Regions from separate parts of the Sporosarcina sp. E16_3 genome, predicted to be linked through region 1. Evidence: riboswitches for the same ligand, from Rfam matches in the RefSeq annotation. Region 1 holds a riboswitch; each other region holds the start of a gene.
What was found. Region 1 has a riboswitch for S-adenosylmethionine ahead of I2483_RS07740 (O-acetylhomoserine aminocarboxypropyltransferase/cysteine synthase family protein). Riboswitches for the same ligand answer to the same signal wherever they lie in the genome.

Region 1 (7,776 bases):
TCCCTCTTGCAATCGCGAGTGGAAATACGTTCATCCTAAAACCTTCAGAGCGGACGCCACTCTTGGCGAACCGTCTTGCTGAATTATTGCATGAAGCGGGTCTGCCTGACGGTGTTTTCAATATCGTTCATGGTGCGCATGAAATCGTAAATGGCATTCTAAATCACCCAGATATTCCGGCCGTGTCGTTCGTAGGTTCACAGCCAGTTGCTGAGTATGTGTATAAAACTGGAACGTCAAATGGTAAGCGTGTCCAAGCATTAGCAGGCGCGAAAAACCACACAATTGTTATGCCGGATGCGGATATGGATTTGACGGTCACCAATATTATTAACGCGGCTTTCGGATCTGCAGGGGAAAGATGTATGGCTTGTGCAGTCGTCGTTGCAGTAGGTGATATTGCAGATGAACTTGTCGGAAGACTAGTAGATGAGTCAAATAAACTGACGATTGGTAATGGACTAGAAGAAGGGATTTTCCTTGGACCTGTTATTAGAGATTCACATAAAGGCAAGACACTCGGTTTCATCGAATCAGGTATTGCGGAAGGTGCTAAACTATTACGTGATGGCCGTGAAGATAAGTCTACTTCGGAAGGCGGTTATTTCGTCGGCCCGACGATTTTTGACAATGTCACTCAGGAAATGAAAATCTGGAAAGAAGAGATTTTTGCTCCGGTGTTGTCTATTGTACGAGTGGATACATTAGATGAAGCAATTGAACTTGCGAACAAATCAGAGTTTGCAAACGGGGCTTGTTTATTTACAGATAGTGCAAGTGCAATCCGAAAATTTAGAGAAGAAATTGATGCGGGGATGCTTGGCGTGAATCTTGGTGTTCCAGCTCCAATGGCGTTCTTCCCGTTCTCTGGCTATAAAAAATCATTCTACGGTGACTTGCACGCGAATGGTCGCGATGGGATTGAGTTTTACACACGTAAAAAAATGTTGACTGCGCGTCACTAATACTAAGAATTAATTGTGAAAATAGAAGGGAGTAGAGGAAATGACTACAGCAAAAGAGACTACGAAATCATTAGTTGAAAAGGACCGGGAAAACGTTTGGCACCATATTTCTTCCTATAATGAAAAGAATCCACCGATGATAGTGGAGAGTGGGGAAGGGGCCTGGATTACAGACCATAACGGCAATCGTTACTTGGATGGAATGTCTGGGTTATGGTGTGTAAACGTTGGTTATGGTCGTGAGGAGCTAGCGCAAGCTGCCTATGATCAGATGAAAAAGATGGCCTATACACCGATGACTCAAAGTCACGAACCAGCGATTTTACTTGCTGAAAAGTTGAATGAAATGCTTGGCGGCGACTATAAAATCTTTTATTCAAACAGCGGGTCTGATGCGAACGAAGTAGCATTTAAACTTGCGCGTCAATACCATCAACAAAACGGGGAGCCGTCACGCTATAAATTCATTTCCCGCTACCGTGCGTATCACGGAAGCTCCATGGGGGCATTGGCTGCAACGGGTCAATCACTGCGGAAATACAAGTATGAGCCGCTAGCGCCAGGATTCTTGCACATTGCACCTCCGGACAATTACCGTAGACCTGCGGGACAGTCAATTGAAGAATACAATATACAACGCGCCCAAGAGTTTGAAGAAAAGATCATTTGGGAACAGAAGGAAACAATCGCTGGAATTATTATGGAACCGCTTATTACAGGTGGTGGAATCCTAATTCCACATCCGATTTATCTGGAGAAAGTCCAGGAAATCTGTACACGCCACGGTGTGCTGCTTATTGTTGATGAAGTCATTTGTGGATTCGGACGGACTGGGAAAGAATTTGGTCATCAGCATTTTAATTTAAAACCGGACATTATTACGATGGCAAAAGGACTAACGAGCGCTTATTTGCCATTATCAGTTACGGCTATTCGAAAAGATATTTATGAAAAGTTCGATACAGGTGAAGGTAACAGTCATTTCCGCCATGTTAATACATTTGGTGGGAATCCAGCGGCTTGTGCAGTCGCGTTGAAGAATCTAGAAATCATTGAGAGAGAAAGTCTTGTTGAACGGTCGGCTGAGCTTGGCGAGCGTCTCCTAAAAGAGTTGGCAAGCTTAAAGGATCATCCGTTTGTTGGAGATATCCGCGGGCTTGGATTCTTGTTAGGCATTGAACTTGTGGAGAATAAAGAAACGAAAGAACCTGCTACAAATGCCCGTGTTGCGAAAATCATTGGCGAATGTAAGGCGAATGGACTTATTATAGGAAGGAACGGCGATACAGTTGCTGGGTATAACAATATTCTAGCGCTCAGCCCACCGCTGTCTTGTACGGATGAAGATGTGGACTTTATTATTGCGGTTATGAAGAGAGTGTTCAGTGAAAACGAATGAGTTAGGGGAATACTTTTTATCCTGCTAAATAAAAAACTGAGAACCTCCTATTTAGGGGCTCTCAGTTTTTACTTTTATTCTTTTTAAACACCGTCGAAACCCGCTTCTCACTACGCTCTTTCATCCGTTGGAAATTCTCAATATGCTTCCAAACCGCAATTGCAAATAACAGAGTTGCTATCACGACCGGCCAGTATCCGTCCGTCCACACTGCCATCGCGATAAGCGTCAGGTAGAGCATCAGTACACCGAACACGAGAAAGTCTGTTACTAGCGCTACGACGACAAATAATACAAAACCGATGAGTCCAATCTGCCAGTCGATGGCGAGCAGTACACCAATAATTGTCGCGGTTCCTTTACCGCCGTTAAAGTTCATATAAAACGGGAAGTTATGCCCAATTACGGTTGCTGCACCTGCGAGGAATAAAAGTGAGGCTAAAATGTCTCCTAGAAGTCCCGCGTTATCTGCGAAATAACGCACAAGTAAGACAGCTGCCGCACCTTTTCCGATATCAATTACTGCAACAAGTGCGCCGAATTTCTTTCCAAGAACAATGGTCGCATTCGAAGCGCCGGCATTTTTTACACCAGTTTCTTTCAAATTAACGCCGGATATTTTCTGCGCGATAACTGACCCATGCAGACAACCGACTGCATATCCCCAAAAGAGCACGCCTACAACCCACAACCACATATCAAATTCCTCCTAAAATGGCGATAGATTAAGTGTAACATTCTACATAGACACAAGTTTCAGAAATATTGTTCAATAAACTATTGACAAAGTATTGAGATATCTACTATACTATGTCACAAGATGGAAAACTGAATATCACAAACTCTTATCAAGAGCGGCGGAGGGAATAGGCCCTGCGATGCCCGGCAACCAGCAAGTCACCAACTTGCAAAGGTGCTACTTCCTACAGATTCGTGCGAACGGTCTGAAAGATAAGGGGAGGAATAAGCGAAAGCGTAACCCTCTTCTTAAGCGAAGGGGGTTATTTTTTATTCCGAAAATACCCCTAACGCCTCCGTACATCACAATCGTATCCATCTAAAAAAACTCTGGAGGTAATGAAAATGACAAAACTTCAACCCGAAACAATTCTTCTACACGGTGGACAAAAACCTGATCCTGTAACAGGTTCACGCGCAGTTCCAATTCATAGAACCTCTTCTTTTGTATTCCGTGATACAGAGCACGCTCAAAAATTATTTGCACTACAAGAAGCAGGCAATATCTACACACGCATCACAAATCCGACTGTTGCAGTTTTTGAAGAGCGTATTGCGCTTCTTGAAGGTGGTACGGCGGCAGTTGCATTGTCTTCTGGCATGGCGGCTATTGCATTTTCCATTTTGAACGTTGCAGGGGCCGGAGATGAAATTGTTGCAGCAAGCAACTTATACGGTGGTACGTATAATCTATTCGCCACTACGCTACCGCGATATGGAATTAATGTAAAATTCGTCGACGCAACAGATTCTGAAAATTTCCGTGTAGCAATTACAGATAAAACAAAAGCCGTATTCGCAGAAACAATCGGTAACCCGGGTCTTCATGTTCTTGATATTGAAGCGGTTGCGAACATTGCGCATGAAAATGGTCTTCCGCTTCTCATAGATAGTACATTTGCATCGCCATATGGTTCGAATCCTATTGAGTTCGGTGCGGATGTTGTCATCCATTCTGCTACAAAATGGATTGGTGGGCATGGTACGACAATCGGTGGGGTTGCTGTTGATGCCGGAACATTCGATTGGACACAGGGGAGGTTCCCTGGCTTCACAGAGCCGGATGCATCATATCATGGTCTTCGTTACGGAATTGATACAGCAGCAGCGGCATTTGCGACTAAACTACGCGTTCAACTCTTGCGTGACTTCGGGCCTTGCTTAGATCCGGATAGTGCATTCAACTTCCTCCAAGGACTTGAAACGTTGCACCTGCGTGTGACAAGGCATAATGAAAATGCCGTTAAGGTAGCGGAGTTCTTGAAGAAACATCCATCTGTTGAATGGGTAACATATACAGGCAACGAAGATCATCCATCTTATGACCTTGCGAAAAAGTACTTGAAAAACGGTTTCGGTTCCATTATTGTATTTGGTATTAAAGGTGGACGCGATGCAGGCCGAAATGTAATTGATAACGTTAAGATCTGGTCGCATGTTGCGAACGTTGGGGATGCAAAATCGCTGATTATTCATCCTGCTTCAACGACGCATCAGCAACTTGGACCTGAAGACTTGGAAAAGTCGGGCGTAACAGAAGAATTGATCAGACTATCGGTTGGGCTTGAATCTGTAGAAGATATTATTGCAGACCTTGCACAAGCGATTGAACTAGCAGTACCAGTAACGGTATGATTTTCGGGTAAAAGGAAGGGCGTGACAATCGTGAAGACGGGAATTGTAGAAATCGGTAACATGACATTGGAATCCGGTGTCGTCTTAGAAAATGTACAGCTTGCTTATGAAAGAATAGGCAGTCTGGATAGACCGATCGTCTTAGTTTGTCATGCCTTGACAGGAAATCACGTGACAGTTGGAACGGATGAAAACCCGGGTTGGTGGAGCGGGCTAGTCGGCCGTGGGAAAAGTATCGATACGAACGGGTTATCAGTCATCTCTTTTAACGCACTTGGCGGAAGTGACGGATCAACAGGGCCGTTAGCTGTTAATCCAGCCACGGGTGAGTTTTATAGGAACTTATTTCCGGAAGTAACAATCCGCGATATGGTGCACGCGGAACGCAGAGCGTTGGCGGTACTTGGCGTCAATCGAATCCGGGCGGTCATCGGCGGTTCGTTTGGTGGCATGCGTGTACTTGAATGGGGCATTTTGTATCCCGAAGATATGGATATTCTATTCCCAATGGCTGTGACGCCGCAAACAACTAAAATAGGGAGCAGGCAATCTCCTTTTGGAAATAGCAGAAATGATATGGAGAGTTGCTATCCCTTAATTCGTGCCATGAATACACATGATATTGGCCGTGATCGGGGGGGCATTGAAATAGCTTCCAGCCGGATAACTGCAAAAGTAGTGGCCTTTGCGTTTACGCACGATCCAATGTGTCCGACGGAAGAAACTCGAACGTTTGTCCATATGATTCCAAATTCAATCTATTGTTTGGTCAATACAAAAAATGGCCATGAAAGCTTTTTAACGGAATTTGAAAAATGGGGACTTGTCATCAACCAGTCCATGGAGGTGGCGGTATGCCGTCAATCAAAGTCGCCCTACTTGGCTTCGGCACTGTAGGTGAAGGGATTTATAGGATTTTGAATGAAAGAAAAGAAGAGATTAAACGAGAAACCGGCTGTGTAATCGATATCGTTTCTATCTTGGTTCGTGATAAGGCGAAAGAACGTCTAGCAACACCTGGAACGAGGATAACGGACGACATTCAGGAAATTTTGTCAAATCCGGACATTGACTTCATCTTTGAGGCAATTGTTGGGGAGGAGCCCGCATATACGTATCTTTCGGAAGCGATAGAAAAAGGTTTTCATGTTATAACAGCAAATAAGACGATGTTTGCGAAACATGGTCCAGCGTTGCTAAAGCATGCGAAGTTCCGCGGAGTTCACTTTGGTTACGAAGCAACGACAGCGGGCGGTGTACCGATTATCCGTACGGTGACTAACTTGTTACTAACAGATCGAGTGCGACGAATTCGAGGCGTTTTGAATGGTACTTCCAATTTCATATTGACGAAGATGCGGAAAGAGGGAATCCCGTTTAAAGCCGCGCTTCATGAAGCACAGGTGCTTGGTTATGCGGAAGCAGATCCAACGGACGATATAAGTGGCAAAGATGCCTTTCGGAAACTGATGATTTTGAGCGCACTTGCCTTTGGTAGTCAACCAAATTGGCAGGGCGTTTCGGTTGTTGGGATTAACAAGGTTACAATTGAAGATGTAGCGGATGCATCTAAGGCTAAACTTCGTTATCGGCATGTCGCTGATATTTTGATTGATGAAAAGGGAATATTGCACGGTAGTGTGGGGCCGGTTCTTATTGGCCCAGAACATCCGCTATATGGTGTTGATGGCGTAAATAATGCAATTATTGTTGAAACTGATTATCTTGGTGCGCTCACACTTGTTGGTCCGGGCGCAGGAATGTACCCAACGGCGAGTGCAATGGTTGGAGATTTCCTTCAAATGATTGGGAAACGTGAAAAAGTTCTTGTTACTAGTTAAGAAAAAGCGATTCCATATATGGAATCGCTTTTGGGTCATTATTTTAATTTCATCAACTTTAATTCGGCTTTCAACGCTTTAAGCAATGCGACAACCATGAGCAGCAAGACAAAAGAAAATGGCAGTGCAGCGATAATAATTGTGTTTTGCAAAGCGGTAAGGCCGTTGACAGATAGCAAAATGAGCGCAATTGTGGACTGAATAACGCCCCAAATGAGCTTCACATTATTCGGTGGCGTCAATGAACCGTTTGTTGATTGCATACCGAGGACAAAAGTTGCTGAATCCGCCGATGTGATGAAGAATGAAATAATCAATAAAATCGCACAAATGGATATTATGAACGACAAAGGCATAACATTGAACATTTCAAAAATAGTTAGTTCTGTACTTGGTACTGTCAAGTCGGCAAGTCCTTTTTTCTGGATATCAATCGCTGTTGAACCAAACGCTGAAAACCAAAATGTAACCAGGAGTGTAGGCGCAGCAAGTACGCCAATCATGAACTCCCTAATTGTCCGACCTTTTGAAATACGAGCAATGAACATACTGACAAACGGTGCCCAAGCAATCCACCATGCCCAGTAGAAAATTGTCCAACCATCGAGCCATTCCCGATCAGTGGAATTCAAAGGCGCTGTGCCGAAACTCATTTGGATAAGGTTTGAAAAATAGCCGCCAAATGAATCGGTGAACATATTGAAGATGAGCAATGTCGGTCCTAGAACGACGATAAACCCAAGAAGTACTAGTGTCAGGACTAAGTTTGTATTCGACAAATACTTGATACCTTTGCTTAACCCAGACCATGCGGATATCACGAACAAGACCGTGATGACTGCAATGATGACAAACTGTGAAAAGATAGATATCTTAACATCAAATAAGTAGTTGAGGCCTGCATTAATTTGAACAGCACCGAAGCCGAGAGATGTAGCGACGCCGAATGCTGTCGCAAAAACGGCGAGTACATCAACGAGAGTACCCCACGGACCAACCATTTTTTTGCCGAATATCGGCTTCAATGTTGCTGAAATTAATCCCGGTTCACCTTTACGGAACTGGAAGAAGGCTAGAGATAGTGCGGTAACTCCATACATTGCCCATATGTGGATACCCCAGTGGAAGAAAGACTGACGTAAGGATTCTTTAAAGGCGGCATCTGTATTTGGATCTTCCGAAGCAGGGCTGATTGCAA
Region 2 (7,776 bases), on a different contig from region 1:
TTAACGCGTCCGCGGTTCCCTTTCGACAAATTCTTTATTTTTGAATCAAGAGACAAATTCAGAAACTGTGCAATTTCTTTGGCTTTCGCCGGATTAAAATCAATGAACTGAGATTCATAAAACTCAATCAGCTGACCTACCGTAAAATATGGATAGAATAGGTCTGCATCTGGCATGTAAGCAATATTGGTTGCCACTTTACGCGTAATGCGACTTCCGCCGAACGCCGCCCTTCCCGAATCAGGTGTCACTAACCCAGAAATCAGTTTCAACAGCGTCGTTTTTCCACTCCCATTTTCTCCGACAAGCCCTATGATTTTCCCTTGTGGCAAAGAAAGTGTCAGGTCTTCAAGCGCTTTCCTGCGGCCATACTTTTTCGTTATATTCTTCAGTTCAATCATCTTTTCCACCCCGTTCCTGTAGCTGCTGCAGCATTTCAGACTTCGTAAAACCAAGCGCTTCAACACTTTGAATGAATGACGTCACAAGCCGTTCCTTCATTTCATTACGAAGCATAGCAATCTTCATTTCATCTTCCGTTACGAAAGATCCCTGCCCCCTCTTGGTTTCAGTGATTTCCATCTGCTCCAGCTCCTTATAGACGCGTTGCATCGTATTGGCATTCACACCGGCTTCAACTGCATAATCACGAACGGATGGCAATTTCTCCCCTGGTTTCAACGTTCCCCGAATAATTTCGCCTGTAATCAGGTCGATGAGCTGCTGATAAATTGGTTTGTCTGGAAGAAAATCTATGCCCATCGTTACAACCTCACTTTCTTTTCGAACAACATTGACCCGACAACAAAATAGAGTGCCGTCATCATACCGTAAAGGACAAGACTACCGATTGTTAAAATCGTTCCGCCTGGGACAATATAATTGTTAAGCATTAAGAGTTCCATTGGCTGAATCGGTCCATACATAGGCATCATTTCCTTGACTGTCTGGAATACTTGCGTAAACCAGACAAGTGCCCATCCATAGAGCCATATGTTCACCGAGATAATAACGACGACAATCGAGAACCAACCCATCCAAGAACGGAATACTTGGTAAATGGACCAGAAGAAAAAAACGAGTGCCATGACATAAAGGGCGTTCAATAATATAACAACACCCACACGTAGCCATAAAGACAAATTGTCTGCAATGGATATAGCTCCTTCGCCTACGTAATAGGAGATACCCACAACCATCCCGCACAACAAAAGCGAAAAGCCTGTTGCCAAGAGTATTAGTAAAAACTTTGCGCCAATCAGCTGTTGCATCGACGCGGGGGAATGAAGCCAAATATCCGGCCGTCTTATGTCTTTTCCTAGGCTACGGAAAAGCAATGATACCGCCATGATTACGTGAAGGAGAAAAAAAAGTCCAATCATCGGTTGGATAGAAGTAAGGAACCCTTCCGACAGCCCAAAAACCACGCGATCCACACCCCAAGAAAGGAATAGACTATTGATTAAAACAAAGATGGCCAGTCTCCACTTCATCTGCGCCCACTCTTTTTGCAATAAACCTTTCCAAACTTTCATATGGTTTACAACCTCACTTTCTTCTCAAAAAGGACGGCTGCAATGATGAATATAGCGGCTGTAAAGAAAGCATCAAATAGAATTTCACCCGTGTAAAAAAATGTTTCGGTATGCTCGAAGTAAATAAAATCCACATTGATTTTCGGATTTTTGACTTTCATTAAATCAATAGGACCAATTAAAAACAGTTTCTCGTATAGTTCGGAGAGGGCAAATAGAGCATATTGCCGAGACGCGACAAGGAATATTATAATTGTTGCAACAATTGAGAATCCCTTTATATATGGTTTCATCAGTCGGTCAATGACCCAGAAGAAAAACCCGATACTCATAAATGATATCGATACTGCGAAAATTATGACGATAAAAATACTTCCAAAGAAAAGTAAATCATCAAAGGTAGCCATTGTCGAGCTGAATAATACGTGTTGAATCGCAAGAACCGTTGTGGGAATTAACAATGCCACAGCGCCAATAAGGGTTGCAAAAAGTGCTTTCACTCCTACCAATTTAAAAATGGAAGCCGTCGAATGAAACCATACATCTGGACGTTTCATTTCTCTTTCCAACATTATAAACAATGCAGTAACCGGTGCTAACACACTTGCACCCGCCCAAATGAAACAGATTACAAGCGCCACTTCAAAGACATGTGCTTTGATACCAATAAAGTTTACTAACAGATGTGGGACAAATGACATTACGATGATCCCAAGTACCGCACTAACAAGTAATGGCCACTTCATCGTTACCCACTCTTTCTTCAACAATCCATTCCACTGCTTCATCAGCGTACCCCCTCTTCGTATTAGTGTATTAGCTACATGGTACACTATATGCAAAGGAGTTGTAAAGGGATTTGTTGGGATAAAATTCAAAGATGGTTCAAAAAGAATAAACGATGAACGCTATGTTAATTTCCAGCTGGAAGTAGAAAAACGCCGAACTTGTATGCTCAGCGTTTTACTAATTCAATTATTCACTCTTTTACCCACAAATTCATTCAATTAGGAATAATCATCTGACTATTATTAAACTTTTTTGGCTTGGTATAGATAAATGGATGAAGCAATACTCTGGATGAAATATGCACCCATCATTATAAATATAAATCCTCCGTAAGGAAGTAATTTTAAAGCCCCTACTATGACAACGCCTATTATTAGGCCACCAGACAAAATGGAATAGGATAGAGATTTCGCCTTATATATTAATTCCCAACCCCTTTCGTCTTTGGATTCCTTATTATTTTCAAACTTGGCCCTATAAATTTCAGCCAAAACTACAATGACCACCAGTATTAAAATTAGAAATTGTAAAAATAAGCCCATTTTCATTCCTCCCTTTCATACTTAAAAACTTGGGTAATTGGTTTGTTCAATACATCGGCAACTTTAAAAGCTAAAATCAGCGATGGGTTATATTTATTTTTTTCCATTGCTGCTATCGTTTGTCGACTGACCCCCACGGAGTCAGCTAACTGTTGTTGCGTCCATTTCTTTTCTGCACGGCAAACTGTAATTGTATTCTCTAGCATATCCACTACCCCCTTCGCTAAATTGATTGTAATATATTTAAAACATTTTGTAAAGTATTTATAACATTATGTAAGAATTAGCATACACCATTAAAGTTATCAAGACACTAATACACAATCTATTTGAAAATCCAATTACTTTCAACGAGGTCTATAACTTTTACTTATGCCACGGAGTCAGAAAAGGAGAATGGTACTGATTTTCAATGACGACTATACTAAAGGTATTACGTTCAAGGGAGTGTTGGATGATGAATACATTTCTAACAGGCATTGATCATATCCAAATTGCAGCGCCACCGGGTTCCGAAGATGCAGCTCGTTTATTTTACAGTGAGTTACTCGGTATGGAGGAAATTCCAAAACCAGAAAATTTGGCGGGACGCGGTGGTTGTTGGTTCCTTTGTGGCTCACAAGAAGTGCATATCGGTATCCAGAAAGACTTCATGCCTGCGAAAAAAGCGCATCCTGGATTTACGGTGAATTCACTTAGGCAATTGAAATCACGGTTGGAAGAAGCTGATTATGAGATTAGTGAAGAGCCTCCAATCGAAGGACGTTCTCGCTTTTTTACACATGACCCTTTTGGCAACCGGATAGAGTTTTTAGCGTTTGAATAAAAAGTGTATAATACATTTAAATTTCACCTCATTATGCAAAAGGATGCACAATGAGGTTTTTGATTTGAATCTATAATTTACCGGGTCAGTTCCATGCCCCCCCCTTACTACCCTGTCACTCCATTACGCTTCAATAATCTCCCTCTCTTGCACATCCAATCGTTCCAGTTCATGTAGCAATTCATCACGCTTTCTCGCAAGTCGGTCTTGAACCTTGCGCACATCTTGAAGCACACCGTTCAGCTTACTTTTCGCGCCTGTAATGCGTGAATGAATCATCCAGTCTGAAAAAATATTATCGAAAAACAGGTCAGTAAATGTAAAGATGTCATTTTTGTTCACCGTGAATGATTCAGTCGCGGCATTTTGGACATCCATCAGTTCCGTCTCAAAATGGCGAAGGGCACGTTGCGCGCGATGGACAAGATCATCAGAGCTATTAATTTCGGAGTATTTAAGAGCCGATACCAGCAAGCCACCGCCAAGGAACGTATCCCATATCGACAATCCTTCTGCCGCCCCAAGCTTCTCCAACGCCGCATCGAGTGCCCGATTTGCCTTGGTACCCGCATCGCAAGCTTCGTCAATTTCACGCAGCATCGAACGCAGTCTTACTCTATCATCTGCTATCTTTTGTAGCGTACCATTCGCAATTGTGTCATTGAATCGAATCCACGTCTCTTTCTCCTTCAGAAAGTCCGCCCACTCTTCCTCGATATGGTCGAAGTCTGGATTTTTAATCTCATCACGTAATCGGACCGCATCCGCTTCCAAGTCCTTCACTACTTTTTCTGCTTCATTATAATGGAGCTCCGCATCTGCTGCTTCTGAAATCTCCTTCTCCATTTTTTCATCCCACTTGCCTGTCCACTCACTTATCTTATTCATAAAAGAAAACTTACCAAGCTTTACTACATCCTGTTGTTCTTTTGTAAGTTTTTCATGCAAGTTATCACGTTGGATAATAGCTTCTTTAAGTTTTACCTCCGCGCCCCCAAGACGCCTTGTCACCCGGTCGCGCTCAGTGCGTATCATCGTCAATTCCATTTGTCGTTCTTGTATTTCCTGTCTCATTGACTCCACCCCTTTCTCTGTTATACGAAAACAATTGGATGAAGTTTCATTTACACATTATATTTTACCCACATGTGGATAACACCTAATTAATCGTCAGAGGAATCACCTTATCCACAGCTATTTATTGATTTCAATCAAGGTTTATCCCCCCCTCAAAGGTATATGCTAGAAGTGGAGGTATGTCCATCATGAAAAAAATACTGTCCATTGCAATTGTTCTTATACTACCCCTCTCCGCCTGCGGGATAGAACCAGCAGTTTCTACACTGCCTGATCCCGTGCCCGATCAGGAAATGTTTTCATCAGAAGAAGGTTTATCTCTTGTATTGGACGAAGATTCATTCATCGGTTCGCCTCCCGTCATTAAGACGCTTGTGCGAAACGACAGCTCATCCGATTACCAGTTAGGCGAGTTTTATCATATAGAAGTAAATAAAGATGACCAGTGGTATATGATTACCTACTCAGATGCCGTGTTCTTAAAAAACCCGTCTTTCAAAGACTATGGAAATATGTTGTCAGCTGGCAGTAAAACAAACCAGACTTTTTCGGTCGACGCACTCGGCGTGACACTGATTCCAGGTGAATACCGTCTTGTGAAAACCTTTATTTCAACAGGTGAGCCAATGCACGAACTATCCGTTGCCGCGCTGTTTTCAGTGGAATAATAAATAAACCGGAACAAAGCATATGAGCCTTGTTCCGGTTTATCAGTTTTTATCCCCAAACTTCCTTCGCCACGCCCACTATGAATTCCAATTTTTCACATTGCTGCTCTTCTGTCAGTTTGTTGCCATGATGCGTTGACGCCAATCCGTTTCTTTTCTTATAACAGGATCGCAAATGAGCGGACCTTCTTTCTTTTCTTACAACAGGTGCGCGAATGGGCGGACCTTCTTTCTTTTCTTGCGGCATGAGCTCAAATGAGCGGACCTTCTTTTTTTCTTGCGGCAGGAGCGCAAATGAGCGGACCTTCTTTCTTTTCTTACGGCAGGAGCGCGAATGAGCGGACCTTCTTTCTTTTCTTACGGCAGGAGCGCAAATGAGCGGACCTTCTTTCTTTTCTTACGGCAGGAGCGCAAATGAGCGGACTCTTTTTTTATGGCAGTATCGCGAATGAGCGGACTGGGAATCCCGATGCTTTTTCCGGCTTAGGGACGATATTAAAAATGACTGCGCCTTTTGCAGGCACTTTATCCAAGTTTGTTAATAGCTCAATTTGATAGGTATCTTGTTCAAGAACGTAATATTCGCCTAGAAGAGCTTGGTTCTTTTGAAAGTCTATGGCTGAATCGGTATCGAATGTTTCATGACCAACTGCTTTCACTTTTCTTTCGTCAAATAAAAACTGCAAAGCAGCAAGACCCCAACCCGGTATACGGTTATTCCCATCGGCATCTTTATTGCAAAAAGCCTCGTTATCCGGCCAGCGTTTGCTCCAATCTGTGCGTAGTGCTACAAATGTACCTGCCTCAATTTGTCCGTGCTGAGCTTCAAACTTCAGAATATCTTCAACAGTTAATGTAAAATCATGATTTGCATCGGATTCTTTTGATTTATCGATGACAACAAGCGGTAATACCAATTCTTTTAAACCCAATTCATCCAAGTATCTTGTATCACGTACGAAGTGAATTGGTGCATCAATATGTGTCCCATACTGTCCTGCAAATTTAAAGCTCTGTGCAAAAAAACCATCATCATGATCGAATAGTGTCGTAAACTCTGCTGCATCAAATGCTGAAAAATGGGGTGATTCGGGTCCAAAGGTATGTGTTAAATCGACCCATTCTTTCTTTTTTAACAAAGCAATTGCATCGATTAATTCGTTTGACATAATAATTCTCCCTCCATCTTTTGAAGGTAACTTTAGTCTCCAGAAAAAACAAAAGCGAAGGGCGCCTGCTTAGATGCGACAGGCATAAGATGAAGATGCGTAGCGGCGTTCTTTGCCGCAGAGTAGCTTTAGCTTATGACCCTAGCATCTGGCGCCCGGAGCCTAGACGAAACAAAAAACCTCTTCTAAATTTCAAGAAGAGGTTTTGGCATAATCGCTTTTTGCTCTTCTTATCTACAAGCCCTAAGCATTACACTTAAGCTTCTGGAATTAGCACAGTACTTTTACAAGTCTGTTGCTGAGGTATCATCGGGCCAGTCCCTACACCTCTCTGGATAAGAAAGTTACGTATTTAGTTGTTAAATAGTACAATACATGTTCCTGAATGAATTGTCAATACAGAATATATAAAACTTTCTATATATATATGATGATATAGAATCCCATTAAATTCGCCGCGACGCTAGGGGATGCCGAGCAGCTTCGCCCACCAGTCTTAGGGCGAGGCTACCCCTTGTAACGCGCCTTCTCTCAGTTAATATAGGCATTCATTTGTTCTACATATATAGTCACATCTTTTTCCCTCGGACAAGTTAGACAAACAAAAAAGCTCATAAGTATGTACCAACTTTTCGATGCTACTGTTTTTCCTTATAGTCTGCCATTATTTTCTTTCTTACATAGCTTAAATGCCTGTACATCTGTGTGAATGATTCGTACGGGTCTCTTTTTTTCAACGCCTCATAGATGGCTAAGTGATGCTCAATTGTAATATCAGGCTCTCGATAGGTGATTAAGCTGTCTGTTTTCTCATGCGTAATGAGCAGGGAATCTATCATTCCTTCGACGACTGGATTGTTGGCGCTTTGTGCAATCAATCTGTGGAATTCCTTATCTAAACGACCATAATCACTATCAGCATTTTCTTGAATGCTATCAATTGTTTCTTTGATCTTTTCGAGTTGCTCATCCGATATCTTCTCGGCTGCAATCGTGACAAGCCCCAACTCTAACGCCATGCGTGCTTCAATGATCGCAGGAACATTGTTAATCGATAGCGCGAGCATTACCTTAAATGGATTACTTCCGACCCTATCATTTATAAACGTACCTCCGCGCGGCCTTCTCGTAATGATTTCCAAGGTCTCCAAAGAGCTAAGCGCTTCCCGC
Region 3 (7,776 bases), on a different contig from region 1:
TTCTTCATGACTTCTCGGATTTAGATTTGTCTCAGTCCTTTGCAGTTGCCTATGAAAAAGGATGTATTGTCGGCGCCGTAGGGGTGGATATTGATAAAGCTGAATTTAGTGCGGAAGTATGGGGACCTTTTATTGACGATAAAATAGATGATCCAAATGTTATTGACGAGCTTTTGGCAGCAGTGATCTCCTATTCTTCAATTCAGCTAAAACATATTAGTTTTTTTCTGAATAAGAAAAATTCACGTGGAAAAGAATTTGTATTGAAACACGGTGGAGTTGAAAAAGGTCATCATGCAATTTTACTAGCCCGCCGCGACGAACTTGGGGAAGTTGATGTTGATGAATTAGAAAAATATAGCCCACCGTATGAACAAACTTTCTCTGCTCTTCATGAGGCTGAATTTCCTAGTACGTATTATAGCGCGCAAGAAATTCTTAGTCGTCAGAATGATATGAATCAGTTATTCATAATGACAAGTGGCGACCAGTGCATTAAGGGATATGTCTATATAGAGGCTCAACCACAACATAATGAGGGCTCGATTGAATATATTGCTGTTTCTATTCAAAATAGAAAACAAGGTGTTGGTGCAAAGTTAATGAAATTCGCATTAGTTAATCTTTTCTCGTTTAATGAAATAGAGAAAATTTCATTATGTGTGGAAAAAGAAAATGAGAGTGCCCTTAAACTATATCTAGCTGCCGGATTCAAAATGAGGCATGAACTTATACATTTCCAAACCACATTCCCAGGATTCGAGGAAGTATTTCATGATAATAAAAAATGAAGAGGATATTATTGCATCGATTCAAGAAGACAAATGGATGATGGGGCTATTGAAATGCGCTCAATCACTGAATTTACCCGATTGGTGGATCTGCGCCGGATTTATTCGATCTAAAATTTGGGACGTACAACACGGTTTCGACGAAAGGACGAGGATTCAAGATATTGACGTAATCTATTATGATCGAACTAATATGGAAAAGAGTTTGGAAAAGGAATACGAGGAAGCATTGAAAAGGCTTCTACCTGCAATCCCTTGGTCGGTCAAGAATCAGGCAAGAATGCATAGTGTTAATAATGTTTCACCCTATACCTCGTCTATTGATGCGATATCAAGTTTTCCTGAAACAGCAACAGCTTTAGGAGTGAAATTGGATGAAAGAAACAATGTCATATTAACAGCGCCTCATGGTATACATGACGTTGTTAATTTGAGAGTAAAACCTACCCCTTCTTTCTATGGGCAGAAAGAACAGATGAAGATTTATGATGAAAGAATTAGGGATAAGAATTGGCGAGCTGTATGGAACAAGGTTGAAATTATTTGATTGCATAGGGGGAATAGTGATGCTAGCAACAACTTTAGAAAGTTATCTCGATAATAGAATAACAAAGCTGTCAAAGGAAGTTAGGCAAGAGATGTTGAAGCAAATCGGAAATCCAGATAGTTATTTGCGTGACAGGTTAATCTATCAAAGCTTTGGAAAAATGATTGTTTCCAATCAATTAAATCCGGAAGAACTTCAGGCTTTACTTGAAGCGGTCGTACAGGAAGACTACCTATTTTACCGAATTGGCGATTCTGGAACCGATTCGGTTTTTACACGTTCTTTCTCTGCACTCGTCATTGCTGCGATTATTGAACATGATATCGAGAAAAAAGTAGTGAATCCTGATCTTGTTCTGCATGTAGCGAATAAGGTTATAAACTATATGATGGAAGAAAAAGACACTAGAGGTTTTGTCGATGGGAAAGGGTGGGCGCATGCTATTGCACATGGTGCTGATGCTTTGGACGCCTTGGCGAAACATTCCTTACTAAAAAAAGAGGATATCAGTCGAATTCTGCATGCAGTTCAACATTCCTTGTTCAGGCAAGTGGATTATTTGGATGAAGAGGAGGAACGCTTAGCTATAATAATAGCATCATTAATAAAGCATCAAGATAATGAAGCGGATATACGAGTATGGATTGAGGAGATGACTGGAATGGTCGAAACTCAAATGGATGAAAATAAAGGATCACTGGAAGCTTATCATTTTAAAAGAACAGTAAAGAACTTTTTGAAATCAGTTCATGTGATTTTGAGTTCGAAGGGAATCGGCAAGAAAGTAAACAGCGACGTTTTTGAAGTTCTCGAAAAATGGATGTATCTTCGTTAAGTGCCACCGCAATTATCTTTTCGAGACAATCAGCATACTATCTAAGGTAGCATAATGATACTCAGGAAAGGTGGAGACATATGTATTATCCTTATGCCCAACAAATGACCTGTCGGCAACAGCGAGTTATGACAGTTACTGGAATCGGGAGTCTTAAAATAACACCGGATATTGCTCAAATCCAGTTGGAAGTCAGTACGGAAAACAAACAGCTTAATCATGCACAAAAAGAAAATGCTTATGAAATGAATCAGGTTATCGATTCGTTACTGAAATTGGGAATTGACAGAGAGAATATACAAACGGTTTCTTACACTATAGTTCCCCAATACAACTATATTGAAGGCGAACAAGTATTTAGAGGATACGAAGTTACGAATGCGATTACAGTAAAAATCACAGATATTGATCAAGTTGGAAATGTTATAGATGTGGCTGTCCAGAATGGGGCAAATAGGGTATCAAATATTCAGTTCAAGGTTGAAAATGAACATTTGGACTATCAAAAAGCATTGAGCCTTGCACTAAAAAATGCTTTAGCCAAAGCGCAAACAATTGCTGGGACAATGCAGCTGCAACTTGATCCCCATCCAATTAAAATCGTTGAGGAATTAAGAGCAGAACCCGTTGCGTATCGAACATTTGCAGCGAAGGAAATGACTGGCTCCACACCGATTGAACAGGGACAGATTACGATTAGCGCTACGGTTAAAGTGCAATTTCAGTATTAAAATATCAGCGTAAAATAGATGGATATCATTTTACGCTGACAAAAAAATCGACATCAAAACGAATACTGACTAAAAGTTTAAGGAGTGAGGAAGTCATGGGAACTAAAAAACCTTCTAGTTACCAATCACCTATTGCGCGGATATTTGACAAGTTTTCACGGCAACAAGACGTATCGTTGATTTATGGTGAACCGATTAGTATTGAAAACAAAAAAGTCCTTCCGGTAGCAAAAATCAATTATGTTGTTGGTGGGGGTGGGGGATATTCTGGTGAAACAGGTGGTTCTTCAGTTGCACAAGGTGAGGGAGGCGGGGGGCATATCTCCGTCAAACCTTTAGGTGTCTACGAGATTGATGCGGAAAATGTGAAGTTCAGACCAATAATAGACTTCAAATTCACTTTAACCCTAGTTGCTGTATTTACGCTAGGCCTAGTTTGGTTATTGAAAAAGGCTCGCTGAAAATTTATTCGTATAGGGGGAATTATTGAATGTTGTATCGCAGAAAAACGTACACGATAGAACCGGCGATGTACGAAACGTTTACCCACTTTTTTCACACCTATTTGCTTCCGAATCAGCTGACGCATGGAGCGCAATTGGTTGGTCGGTGGGTCAATGAAGAACAGACGGAGATAATGGCAATGTGGTCATATGATAATAGGGCTCATTACGAGACAGTTGACATTGGCATTCGGGCATCGGAAATGCATGCCGAAGCTCAAAACTATCGAAAATCATTAGCCCCATTATTTATTTCATCAAACGAAGAATTTTTCACTTCTACGGGGGATTACGAACAATCTAAACAAATCGTTGCTGTTAGTGGCTACATTGTCAATGAGGAAGGACACGTATTATTGGTACGGAACAATCACCGGAATGATACATATGAAATGCCGGGTGGGCGACTTGAGCTTGGTGAAACCTTGAAAGAGGCGGTTAAACGGGAAGTGCTAGAAGAAACAGGTATCCACGCTGAAATCGGTGATATGACAGGCGTTTATCAAAATGTAACGTCGGGCGTCATCTGCATGGTTTTTCGGGGGAGAGCGATGTCAGGTGTACCGGCCGCGCAGCCTCCTGAAACGATTGACGCACAATTTGTTGACTTTGATAAAGAACAAGTAGAAGACTGGATAAAGCGCCCGCAATTTGCATCTAGAGTGGATGATGCTCGAAATGACGATCCGATTGCTTATGAAAGTTATGAAGTGAGACCATATCGACTGATTGAGCGCTCATGAATAATCTCTCTTGGGTTGGAAGTGAAGAGGACTTTGTCGATAAACGGGATGTTCGGTGGGTTAATCGTGTGGCGGTTGGTCGTTTTGGAGGTAATTCTTCAGCGGGACAAACCAAGAATGAAGATGGCTGCATTATTTGGCAAAATGGGGATTGGGAATTCGCAGCTATTTTGGATGCACATAAAAGTGCAGAAAGTGCGAAACTTGTCATTGACACAATTGAACAGCATAAAGAAGATTTTGTAGAAATTTTAGAAATGAAGGAATCTCTGGATTTTAAATATTTGGAAGTGATACTACTTAAAATTTTTCAATCCGAGAAATTTCTGGATAAATGCAGGCGTGTCACAGGAGAAACGGCTTGTCTCATCATTGTCAGGAAAGCTAATTATGTATGGTGGTTTTCCGTTGGAGATTGCCTAGCATATGTATTACACCAGGACCTGATAGCCCTGAACCAATTTCAACTCAATCAAAGGCAGTTCTTTGAGTGGATTGGTCAAGTGAATACGTTTGGGCAAGCAGTACCATGCTACACGTCGGGGACGAGGGAATTGAGAAGAGGGAACAACCTTATTTTATTGTCGACTGATGGTTTAGTGGAATGCCCGGGGGAACCTTTTTCGGATCCGTCAAATCTTGTTGCTACACTGAATGAAAAAGAGCTTGATGAAGGTATTTCGCAGCTGTTGATGGAAATCGAAAGACAGAATGTACGAGACAGTACAACAATTATTGCGTGGAATGTGGAAGTAGAAAAGGAAGGCAGCATCCCGAGCAATCATTTTGGGTGAAGGGGAAAATCGCAGAAGGAAAAGAATTTGAAATCACCTGAGTTAAATGAAATCAAAGCTCTTTATATCAGATATAGGCTAAGGATAAATAATTCCCCGCACAAGAATGATACTTATGCGAGGTCTTATCTTTTACATGGCGGTTTTCAGTAGATCTTCTTAAGAAAAGAATTCATTTTCTCTTCTTTTCATTTGCGTTCATTCGTTCGCGTTTTGGTTGCAGGGAACGGAGTTCAGCAAACTCGCGGGCCATTTCTTCTTTCATGTCAGCCGGTTTTATTTTTTGGTTTTTCGGCGTTTGTGGTAATGACCGTGCGTTATTTCCACCAGTTTTGTTGTCATCTCTTCCCATTCTAACAACTCCCTTCATTTTTTCATTGCCTCGTTAATATGGCTTTCTAAAGTAATATTATTCAGCAACTTTCATGTTGGATTAACGGGAAAATTAAAATAAATATATTTCTTGCGGTGATTATCATCAAAAAAGACGGTTTACAATAGTGGTTTTAATAGTATAATAGTAAATAATTGAATATTCTTATCAAGAGAAGCTGAGGGATATGGCCCTATGAAGCTTCAGCAACCTCTGACATTGTCAGGAAGGTGCTACCTCCAACAAGATTTTTTTCTTGAGAGATAAGAACAGAGAGCCAAAATAAACCCTCTTTTCTTGTTTTATAGAAAAGTGGGTTTTTTATGTTGAATAATGAGATTCAAACCAAAGCGAAAAGGGAGAGATGACAGATGCCGATCAACATACCAAAACAATTGCCAGCAGGGGAACTATTAAAGAAGGAAAAAATATTCGTGATGGATGAGGAACGCGCAACATCCCAAGATATACGTCCTATGAACATCGCTATTTTAAATTTAATGCCTGAAAAAGAAAGAACCGAGTTGCAGCTACTACGTCTATTAGGAAATACACCGCTACAAGTAAATATTACGTTTATGAACACGGCCACTCATGATTCAAAAAACGTTAGTAAAACACATTTAAATGCATTTTATACGACATTTGAACAAGTGAAACATCGTCGTTTCGACGGATTAATCATTACGGGTGCCCCAATAGAACATTTGGAATTTGAAGACGTTAATTACTGGAAAGAAATAACGGAGATTATGGAATGGTCAAAAGAACATGTAACTTCTGTTTTACATATTTGTTGGGGTGCTCAAGCGGCACTCTATCACCATTATGGAATCGAGAAATTTGAATTGCCGAAAAAATGTTCAGGCGTTTTTACGCATCGCCTATCCGATCCGACGATTAATCTTGCGCGTGGCTTTAATGATGAATTTAAAGCACCACATTCACGTTATACATCCGTTTCAACAGAGGAAATCGAAAATGAACCTCGTCTACACTTACTTGCCAAATCAGAGGATGCAGGGGCATTCATCGTCATCTCTAAAGACAATAAACATATTATGATTACAGGTCATTTGGAATATGATGCGGATACGCTGGCGGAAGAATATGCCCGTGATTTGCAAAAAGGAGTTGCCATTGATATCCCTGAAAACTATTTTCCAAATGATGATCCAAGCAAAGAACCATTGAATACGTGGCGCTCTCATACCCACCTGCTCTTCTCCAACTGGCTTAATTATTATGTGTATCAAGAAACACCTTATGAATGGGAATAACTACTTAATGACCCTTTTGTCGTGAATTGCATAAGCTAATACGATAAGGGGGTTATGAGGGATGGGGTTGTTTATAAACAGAAATGGGCACCCGGATGTTTTTAAAAATAATGTAGACATTTTAGGGATGAATCAAGAACACTACAAAATAGATCCATTAGCGGAATGGATGAAGGAACAGAGCGAAGCGACTCACTCAGTTGGCGATCAGTTCAATATCATGGAAACCTTACTTAAGCAACAGAAGAATTCACAATCCAATCAATTGAAATCAATCCATAATCGTTTGAATGAAATCAAGAAAAGTGATATCCGACATGAAAAATTTGGTATTGAGGTTATGGAATCATTAAAAAAAGTAGAAACAAAAAACGAAATGTTACAACGTACGTTAAAGCATGAGCGAATAATAAATCAAGAATTCATCGAGAAAGTGAATGAGGTCAGCCAGACAAATGAAGAAATTGTAAATCGTATGGAAACACTGACTTCTGCAAATGAGGAAATTGTGGTCAAAATGAATGAACAGTTAGATTACCAAAAGCTATTGTCCGAGCAAATATTGAAACAAAATGATGTACAAAAAGACATGATTAGTAGGTTGGACAACCAAGAAGGGATGCTAGGGAAAATAATAAGGCAACTGGATTATCTGCGCTTTGTCCTATTCGAGCGAACCCACTTTTTATCAGAGAAAATAGAGGGTAGCTATAACATGACGTCTTCATATATATCCAAATTATTGACTAGATCGGATCAAGTTTCAACGCGTCTAATGGCGAGCCAAAAGCAGGAAGAAACAGAGAAGAACGTTGATTAAAAGGGATGGCTATTTAATGATGAAAAACATCACCACTTTTAAGCAAGTCGAAAGTGAAAATCATGTACTTAGGCCAGATTAATTGTATTTTCAGTTATAAGTTCAGAGATTCAGCAGATATTCGCCGATCCTTGAATAGAATCTTAAGGACAACGGGATAATCGAATTGGAGGAGATTGGGTGACAAATCAAAATCGACATAATCAAAATCAACATTGGCATGAACATTATCAGAACCCACAATACCGAAGGATTACAATCAATCAGGCGATGGCCATTGCATTGGAACGTGTTCCAGGCCAGGTCGTAAAAGCGGAATTGGATTACGACGATGGAATGTTAGTATATGAAATTGACGT
Region 4 (7,776 bases), on a different contig from region 1:
CAATACATGTTTTTTGTTTAGCATCACCTTCACACCTTCTCCCGCTCTACGATTGCTTCATCTTCGAACGGATGCGAGGATCGAAAAACGCATACAAAATGTCGATGAGCACATTGACTAATGAAATCGTTATTGCAATATAGATAACCCCACCCATTATGGCAGGTATATCGGGAATGAACTGCTTATCTACGATGTAACTTCCGATTCCTCTAATGTTAAATACTTTCTCAGTCACCGCTGCACCTCCAAGCATTCCCCCGAATAGCAGACCAATAACTGTAATAATTGGTATCATTGCATTGCCTACCGCATGTTTCCAAAGAACTTGAAGCCGATTGAGCCCCTTGGCTTTTGCTGTGATGATGTAGTCCTCATTGATGATTTCCAACATCGACGAACGCGTCATCCTCGCAACAGATGCAGTCAAAGCAGTTCCGAGTACGACAACTGGCATGATTATAGACAGCCAGTTTTGAGGACTATATGTGGCGGGTAGCCATTGTAATTTAATAGAAAAGTTCAAAATAAATAGTAGCCCTTGCCAAAAGTTCGGGATCGACAATCCAATCAATGCAATAAACATAAACGAATAGTCCAAAAACGAATTCGGCCTTGTTGCTGAAATGATGCCTACTGGGATGGCGATAACAACCGCCATCAGTAATGATAAAACCGTAATCGTCAATGTGATTGGGAATTTATTTGCAATACTTGCTGCGACATCCTCATTGCCGGCATAAGAAGCTCCTAGATCAAACGTGGCGATTCCTTTAAGCGCATTCCATAATTGTGAAAGATAAGATAAATCCAAACCATGCAATTGATTGAATGAGGCAATCTGCTCTTTCGTCGCCGCCTCGCCAAGAATATTCGCGGCAGGATCAAATGGCGATAAGTAAAGTATCGTGAACACCAGAACTGAAACACCAGCTATAACGAAGAGGCTCATAATCAATCGTTCAACTATAAATTTGACGTACGGATTGCTGAACAAAAGAATGAGTAGATACATGAAGAAGCCTGGAATGAATGAAGCAAGCAAGAACAACGGTTTTCCAAGCAATGAATGAAAGTAAGTTGAATATGTTACCTGCTGAACGCCTTTTAGGTCCGCTATTTCATTTGTTTTTTTCGTTAGCGTTTTTCTAAATTGTTCTTCGGCAAGCTTTTCCACTTCCCTATCTATTTCCTTCTCATTTACTTCATTATTGAAGAACGAATGTTTTCGTAGTAATTGTTCTTTAAAATCATGCATCGCACCTTCTTTATAACTCGATACTGTCAAGGATTCCCTTACCTCTTCATAAATCACCGTGTATGTATCGTCTTTTCTCTTCAAAAGATAGAATAAAAATACAATAAGATGAACTGGCAAACCTAAAATTAGTAACCAATACTTATAAGACGGCCGTCGTTCCATTTTGCCAAACGTAAATTGAAGGACATTCAATAACCCAAAATAGGGTGTCGCTTCTTTATTCACTCCCATCGAAGCAGTTCCTCCTTTCCGATATTGTTTAATTCCTATTGGTATAGTAAAGTATAGATTCGGTAACTATTTAAGTCAATGTAATTTTCAACTAAATATAATTTCAGATAATAGGCAGGTGTTTTTATTGGAAACAGTTTTAAAGGTAAGTGATCTACGCGTCTCGTTTCTGGGTCACGACAAGGAATTTGAAGCAGTCCGTGGTGTGAGTTTTGAAGTGAAGAAAGGTGAGACGCTTGGAATTGTAGGTGAATCAGGAAGTGGAAAAAGCGTAACAGCCCGCTCAATCATGCGCCTCCTCCCCTCTCCCCCTTCTTATCTAAAAGATGGAGAGATTGAATTTCAAGGTGAAAATCTCGTGCATAAAACGGAAAAAGAGATGGAGAGTATCCGTGGTCGCGATATAAGCATGATTTTTCAAGATCCGATGACTTCGTTAAATCCAACAATCCAAATCGGTAAGCAAATAGCTGAAAGTTTAATCAAACATCAGAACTTATCTAAAAGAGATGCGAAAAACCGTACCATTGAACTGCTGAAACTTGTAGGTATACGTGATAGCGAAGCGCGTTTCAGCCAATATCCACACGAGTTTTCAGGTGGAATGCGGCAGCGCGTCATGATTGCGATTGCACTCGCCTGCCGTCCGACACTACTAATTGCGGATGAACCGACGACTGCACTTGATGTGACAATACAAGCCCAAATCTTAAATTTGATGAAAGATATGCAGGAACGTTTTGGAACCTCCATCATACTGATTACCCATGACCTAGGCGTTGTTGCCGGCATGTGCGATCGCGTCGTCGTCATGAAAGACGGTGAAATTGTGGAGACCGGAACGACGGAAGAAATTTTTGATAATCCTAAACATTCCTATACGAAGAAACTGCTCAACGCACTTCCACGCCTTGACGAGAAAAAGAAGCCAAAACGCACTCCTTTACGTACTATTGGTATAGAAAGAGGGAAACCTCTGCTAGAGGTGAAATCACTGAAGCAGCATTTCGACGTTGGGAAAGGCAATGTAGTGAAGGCCGTGGATAATATCAGCTTCCATATAAAACCCGGAGAGACGCTCGGACTTGTTGGTGAGTCAGGGTCAGGTAAGTCGACAACCGGCCGCGCCATTTTACGTCTTCATGAACCAACGGACGGTGATGTTTTGTATCAAGGGATGGCCATCAACCGACTTTCGAAAAATGAAATGAAAACGATGCGGCGTCATATGCAAATGATCTTCCAAGATCCGTATTCTTCACTTAATCCGCGTTTCAAAGTGCTTGATATTATCGGTCAGGCATTAGACATCCATCGGTTGAGTAAAAATAAAGAGGAACGAAAAATGAGGGTTGAAGAATTACTTGTTATGGTTGGGCTCGAACCGTCCCATGCAATGCGCTACCCACATGAATTTTCCGGGGGACAGCGCCAAAGAATCGGTATTGCACGCGCACTTGCCGTAGAACCTGACTTCATCGTTTGCGACGAACCTTTATCGGCACTAGATGTTTCTATCCAGTCGCAAATCGTGGAATTACTGGAAGATCTTCAGCATCGTCTCGGACTAACCTATTTGTTCATCGCGCACGACTTGTCCATGGTTAAACACATCAGTGACCGGGTTGCCGTTATGTATGCAGGGAAAATAGTTGAGCTTGCCGAAAGCGAGGAACTGTATTCCAATCCTCAGCATCCCTATACAAAATCGCTACTTTCAGCGATTCCTATTCCTGATCCGAAAATAGAATCGAAGAAAAAACGAACGCTTATGGAAGAACAAATCGAGGAGGACAAATATCAGCTATCACAATCTGAGTTAATCGAGGTTTCTGATGGGCATTGGGTAGCAGTTCCTATCAATTAAAGTATGTTTCAAACTTCATTTATTACAATATCTATCATATAATTAAACATAAGCTGAGGAGTTATGACCTTTTACGGTTTATTACTCCTTTTTTCACGGCTAGCGCTTGCATATTTGTTCGCAAGTTATTTTATAAAAAAGCATTTCTATCTTGTAATCTCTACAAATCGTAGCAATACTAACAATGAATGGTCTCATTTCTTGTTTTCACTTTTAGTTATTTATGGAGGAGCTAGGTATATGGGTGGGTTATTAGATATTTTCGAGAAAAAGGGACCACGGCGTATACTAATTTTTGCTTTAATTATTTTAATTCTATACAGTGTCAAAAGTATGATGAATATTATTTTGCTTACCTTCATTTTCGCTTTTTTATTGGATCGGCTTATTGAGTTTACGATCAAACGTGTACATTTAAAGCGCAAGCTACTGGTCATTCTGCTGTACACAGTGATTGTGGGCTTACTGACAGTTGGCGTTGTAAAGTATTTACCTCTAATCACAATGGAAATCAGTCAAATTATTATAAGGATTACAAACTTCTTTTCCGAACCTCATGACAATGTACTGCTCAGCTACTTAGAATCCGTCATTTCTAGCAATCAAATTGCGGCCTACTTGGAAAATGGTTTTTCTTTCTTGTTAAAGTATTTCTCTGATATTAGTAAAACGAGTATTCAAGTACTACTTGCCCTAGTATTAAGCTTATTTTTCTTACTAGAAAAACCACGTTTAATAGAGTTTACAAACAAGTTTAAAGATAGTAAGATTGCTCCTTTTTACTTCGAAATTGAGTTCTTTGGCAAAAAGTTCACACGGACGTTTGGAAAAGTGATTGAAGCCCAATTTATTATTGCGATTGTTAATACAATCTTGTCCGTGATCGTATTGCTCATACTCGGATTCCCACAAATAATCGGGTTGGCAATTATGATTTTCTTTTTAGGGCTCATTCCTGTTGCTGGTGTCATCATTTCACTTGTTCCACTGACGATAATTGCTTTTACAATCGGAGGATTCCTGAAAGTTGTCTACGTGATTATTGCAGTCATGATTATTCATGGCATTGAAGCCTATATTTTAAATCCGAAACTAATGTCTTCAAAAACAGATTTACCCGTTTTCTACACGTTTATCGTGCTCATTTTCTCGCAAAACTTCTTTGGCGTATGGGGACTCATTATCGGTATTCCCGTTTTTGTTTTCCTACTTGATATACTTGATGTAACGAATAAAGAATCGGCGCATCCCACATCTATTCTAAAAAGCAAAAAGACAAGGTGAGATTAATTACATCTCCCTTGTCTTTTTTTCTATCGAAACGCTATCTTTCCAGTTCTAGAAGCTGCTCTTTCATCTCCAAGCCGGCCCGAAAACCGCCCAACTTACCACTTTTTGCAATAACGCGATGGCAAGGAACAATAATCAAGACCGGATTGGCGCCGATAGCGGTTCCGACGGCTCGGACCGCATTCGGTTTTTCAATCCGTTCGGCAATGTCCGAATAGGATACAGTCCGTCCGTACGGAATTTCTTGCAATGCCTTCCAAACAATTTGTTGAAAAGGAGTACCATGAAGATCGATTGGCAATAAGAAATTCCGGCGCTGCTCTTTCAAATAATCGACCAACTCGACAGTGTGCGGCTTCAGAATGTCCGCTTCCTCCGTCAGAGTATGACTCGGAAGCCGTTTGTTCACCCACGCTTCTAGTTCTTCGAATGGTGCGTTCGGGGTACCTATATAGCAAAGCCCCTCTGTTGTAGCCGCTATATACATATTCCATTGCGAGTGATTAAGCGATGTCCAATACACGTTTTTTTCACTGTTCTTCTCCATTGATCTGCACCTCCATTGCTATATTCAATATCGGAACCTATATAGGTTCCAATATTTTTTTGGCTCTTGCCCAGTTTTCTTTTTTGAATAACGTGATTAAATAGAACGGATTCGGAAATCCCATGTCCTACTTGTAAGTGGCCCCCTTTTTTTCACCAAAGTGGTTTATCTTTATTCGTTAATTCAATCATATATAGAGAAAGGAACATAACTAAAACAGCGGTTACACTCAAGATTGAAATTACAATTGTCCAATGGATTTCAAATTGTACTGCTGGGATAAGCGTCAATGTAGGCGCAATGGATATCAAACCAGTGCGTTTTCTAGATTTAGGGGTTACATACTGTTTTTCACCACAGTACGGACATTCAACTCCCCTGTTGAACCTAAGGTACTTGATGAACGCATTCTTCCAATTCCATTTGCGGCCACAACTATTACAGTTCGGCATTTCATCACCCACAGTTCATACATATAGGTTCTTGATAACTAATAAGTTTCATTAAATCAAATCGGACGACTTCCAAGAAGAATCATTGATTAACAATATAACACAATTCTTTTTTTAGTATTACAATAGACTAAGTCTGTGAATTACCTATTTTAATACATAAAGTACTTGTAAGAAAAGCGTGAAAGTATCCATTTCCACTTGTTCGTTTTCGGCTCGCTTTGGATATATTGATCACCATAACTTTACTGAGGGTTACGTGTGGCTGAACGTAATGCCATAAAAACTCTTGAAGACGTTGGCCTTGGTTCAACTTCCTGGTTTGATAATTGGTCCATTTTCGTAGGTGCGGACTGTATCCAAGCTATTCAATCAACGGATGCAACCACCGAAAGATAGATTTTGACAATTCACTCTTGTTTTATTTTCCATGTCATGATAAAATTATAGAAATTGTTCTTTTCACATAATTCAATAATTTAATTCTTATCAAGAGAGACCGAGGGAAGGGCCCTTTGACGTCTCAGCAACCAGCCTTTTCAGGTACGGTGCTAATTCCCTTAGGTGTCCATTTCCCTAGAAGATAAGAAGATAGTCTACGATATTTCGGGGACCCTCTTCTTATAGAGGGTCCCTTTTTTTAATCAAAAAGAAAAGGGTGACTACAATGACAAAACGAAGTTTAGAGACAATTCTGGTGCAATTAGGAAATAACAGCGATCCGAAGACTGGCGCGGTTAACCCGCCGATTTATTTATCAACAGCGTACAAACATAAGGGGCTCGGTCAATCCACCGGCTACGATTACACGCGGACAAAAAATCCAACCCGTTCCATATTGGAAGATGGAATTGCAAACTTAGAGGGCGGCGATGCGGGTTATGCGTGCAGTTCTGGTATGGCGGCGATTCAGCTTATTCTAACGCTTTTCCGCCCTGGGGATGAATTGATTGTTCCAGAAGATATTTACGGTGGCACATATCGCTTGCTCGAACAGTATTCCGACGTTTATTCAATCGGTACAACGTATACGAATTTCACCGATGTAAATGAAACCGAGAAGTTAATAACGCCAAAGACAAAAGCGCTCTTCATCGAAACACCGACCAATCCACTCATGCAAGAATTTGATATTCGCCTGTACGCAGAACTTGCTCGGAAGCACGATTTACTATTGATTGTTGACAATACATTCTTAACACCTTATTTCCAGAGACCGATTGAACTTGGTGCTGACATCGTCATGCACAGCGCAACGAAATATATCGGAGGACATAACGATGTCCTCGCGGGACTTGTCGTTGCAAAAGGTGAAAAACTATGTGAACAACTAGCCGCTAACCATAATGCTATCGGTGCGGTCCTCTCCCCTTCCGATTCATGGCTAATCATCAGGGGGCTGAAAACACTGCATTTGAGAATGAAGCAGCATGATGAAAACGCGAAAATACTTGTCAATTATTTGGAGGATGAACCACTTGTTACGGACGTTCTCTATCCAGGAAAAGGTGGCATGCTGTCATTTCGGCTAAACGATAGTGATTTGGTCGGACCATTCCTTGAAAATCTACAGCTCATCACATTTGCGGAAAGTCTAGGTGGAGTCGAAAGTTTCATCACTTATCCAGCAACGCAAACCCACGCGGACATCCCGCGCGAAGAACGGATACGACGTGGCGTCTGCGACCGACTTTTACGTTTTTCTGTCGGAGTGGAAGAAGCTGAAGATTTGATCGCAGATTTGAAGCAAGTATTTGCAACTTTGAATAGTGGGGTGCTTCAACGATGAGTTTGAATAAAGAGCGATTGGAAACAACCCTCATCCATGCATCGACACGTGGGGATTACGAGCAAAAAACAGGTGCTGTCAACGTTCCTATTTACTTATCCTCTACGTTTCATCAGGAAAGCTTTGATGCATTTGGGCCTTATGATTATAGCCGTTCGGGCAATCCAACGAGAGATGCGCTGGAAAAAACAATTGCCTCAATGGAAGGCGGCGCGCGTGGATTAGCCTTTGCTTCCGGAATGGCTGCCATCTCGGCCACATTTATGCTTCTTTCTTCAGGCGACCATATCGTTGTGACCGAAGATGTCTATGGCGGAACATACCGATTCGTAACCGAGG

Region 2: it holds a riboswitch for S-adenosylmethionine, as region 1 does, so the genes downstream of both, I2483_RS13065 (cyclase family protein) here and I2483_RS07740 (O-acetylhomoserine aminocarboxypropyltransferase/cysteine synthase family protein) in region 1, are expected to answer to the same signal.
Region 3: it holds a riboswitch for S-adenosylmethionine, as region 1 does, so the genes downstream of both, metA (homoserine O-acetyltransferase MetA) here and I2483_RS07740 (O-acetylhomoserine aminocarboxypropyltransferase/cysteine synthase family protein) in region 1, are expected to answer to the same signal.
Region 4: it holds a riboswitch for S-adenosylmethionine, as region 1 does, so the genes downstream of both, I2483_RS14155 (methionine biosynthesis PLP-dependent protein) here and I2483_RS07740 (O-acetylhomoserine aminocarboxypropyltransferase/cysteine synthase family protein) in region 1, are expected to answer to the same signal.

Annotation. Positions count from the first base shown of each region.
Region 1 is NZ_JADPRX010000009.1:29,793-37,568, reverse strand. Features, by position in the region: gene I2483_RS07755 (CoA-acylating methylmalonate-semialdehyde dehydrogenase) at 1-965, shown strand, start outside; gene I2483_RS07750 (aspartate aminotransferase family protein) at 1,006-2,364, shown strand; gene I2483_RS07745 (glycerol-3-phosphate acyltransferase) at 2,426-3,061, opposite strand; SAM riboswitch class I at 3,207-3,322, shown strand; gene I2483_RS07740 (O-acetylhomoserine aminocarboxypropyltransferase/cysteine synthase family protein) at 3,448-4,737, shown strand; gene I2483_RS07735 (homoserine O-acetyltransferase family protein) at 4,768-5,634, shown strand; gene I2483_RS07730 (homoserine dehydrogenase) at 5,592-6,578, shown strand; gene I2483_RS07725 (BCCT family transporter) at 6,617-7,776, opposite strand, start outside.
Region 2 is NZ_JADPRX010000022.1:17,331-25,106, reverse strand. Features, by position in the region: gene I2483_RS13110 (ABC transporter ATP-binding protein) at 1-401, opposite strand, end outside; gene I2483_RS13105 (GntR family transcriptional regulator) at 394-762, opposite strand; gene I2483_RS13100 (hypothetical protein) at 765-1,535, opposite strand; gene I2483_RS13095 (hypothetical protein) at 1,541-2,323, opposite strand; gene I2483_RS13090 (hypothetical protein) at 2,567-2,866, opposite strand; gene I2483_RS13085 (helix-turn-helix transcriptional regulator) at 2,869-3,072, opposite strand; gene I2483_RS13080 (VOC family protein) at 3,324-3,692, shown strand; gene I2483_RS13075 (hypothetical protein) at 3,816-4,766, opposite strand; gene I2483_RS13070 (immunoglobulin-like domain-containing protein) at 4,958-5,437, shown strand; gene I2483_RS13065 (cyclase family protein) at 5,869-6,606, opposite strand; SAM riboswitch class I at 6,834-6,948, opposite strand; gene I2483_RS13060 (FadR/GntR family transcriptional regulator) at 7,245-7,776, opposite strand, start outside.
Region 3 is NZ_JADPRX010000031.1:6,993-14,768, reverse strand. Features, by position in the region: gene I2483_RS15590 (GNAT family N-acetyltransferase) at 1-791, shown strand, start outside; gene I2483_RS15585 (nucleotidyltransferase family protein) at 775-1,338, shown strand; gene I2483_RS15580 (DUF2785 domain-containing protein) at 1,358-2,173, shown strand; gene I2483_RS15575 (SIMPL domain-containing protein) at 2,254-2,904, shown strand; gene I2483_RS15570 (hypothetical protein) at 3,000-3,365, shown strand; gene I2483_RS15565 (NUDIX hydrolase) at 3,395-4,150, shown strand; gene I2483_RS15560 (PP2C family serine/threonine-protein phosphatase) at 4,147-4,944, shown strand; gene I2483_RS15555 (hypothetical protein) at 5,117-5,296, opposite strand; SAM riboswitch class I at 5,480-5,587, shown strand; gene metA (homoserine O-acetyltransferase MetA) at 5,689-6,597, shown strand; gene I2483_RS15545 (hypothetical protein) at 6,659-7,417, shown strand; gene I2483_RS15540 (PepSY domain-containing protein) at 7,598-7,776, shown strand, end outside.
Region 4 is NZ_JADPRX010000025.1:34,756-42,531, reverse strand. Features, by position in the region: gene I2483_RS14190 (ABC transporter permease) at 1-24, opposite strand, end outside; gene I2483_RS14185 (ABC transporter permease) at 47-1,492, opposite strand; gene I2483_RS14180 (ABC transporter ATP-binding protein) at 1,620-3,359, shown strand; gene I2483_RS14175 (AI-2E family transporter) at 3,600-4,643, shown strand; gene I2483_RS14170 (methylated-DNA--[protein]-cysteine S-methyltransferase) at 4,684-5,196, opposite strand; gene I2483_RS14165 (TIGR04104 family putative zinc finger protein) at 5,349-5,648, opposite strand; gene I2483_RS14160 (hypothetical protein) at 5,910-6,047, shown strand; SAM riboswitch class I at 6,132-6,238, shown strand; gene I2483_RS14155 (methionine biosynthesis PLP-dependent protein) at 6,316-7,437, shown strand; gene metC (cystathionine beta-lyase) at 7,434-7,776, shown strand, end outside.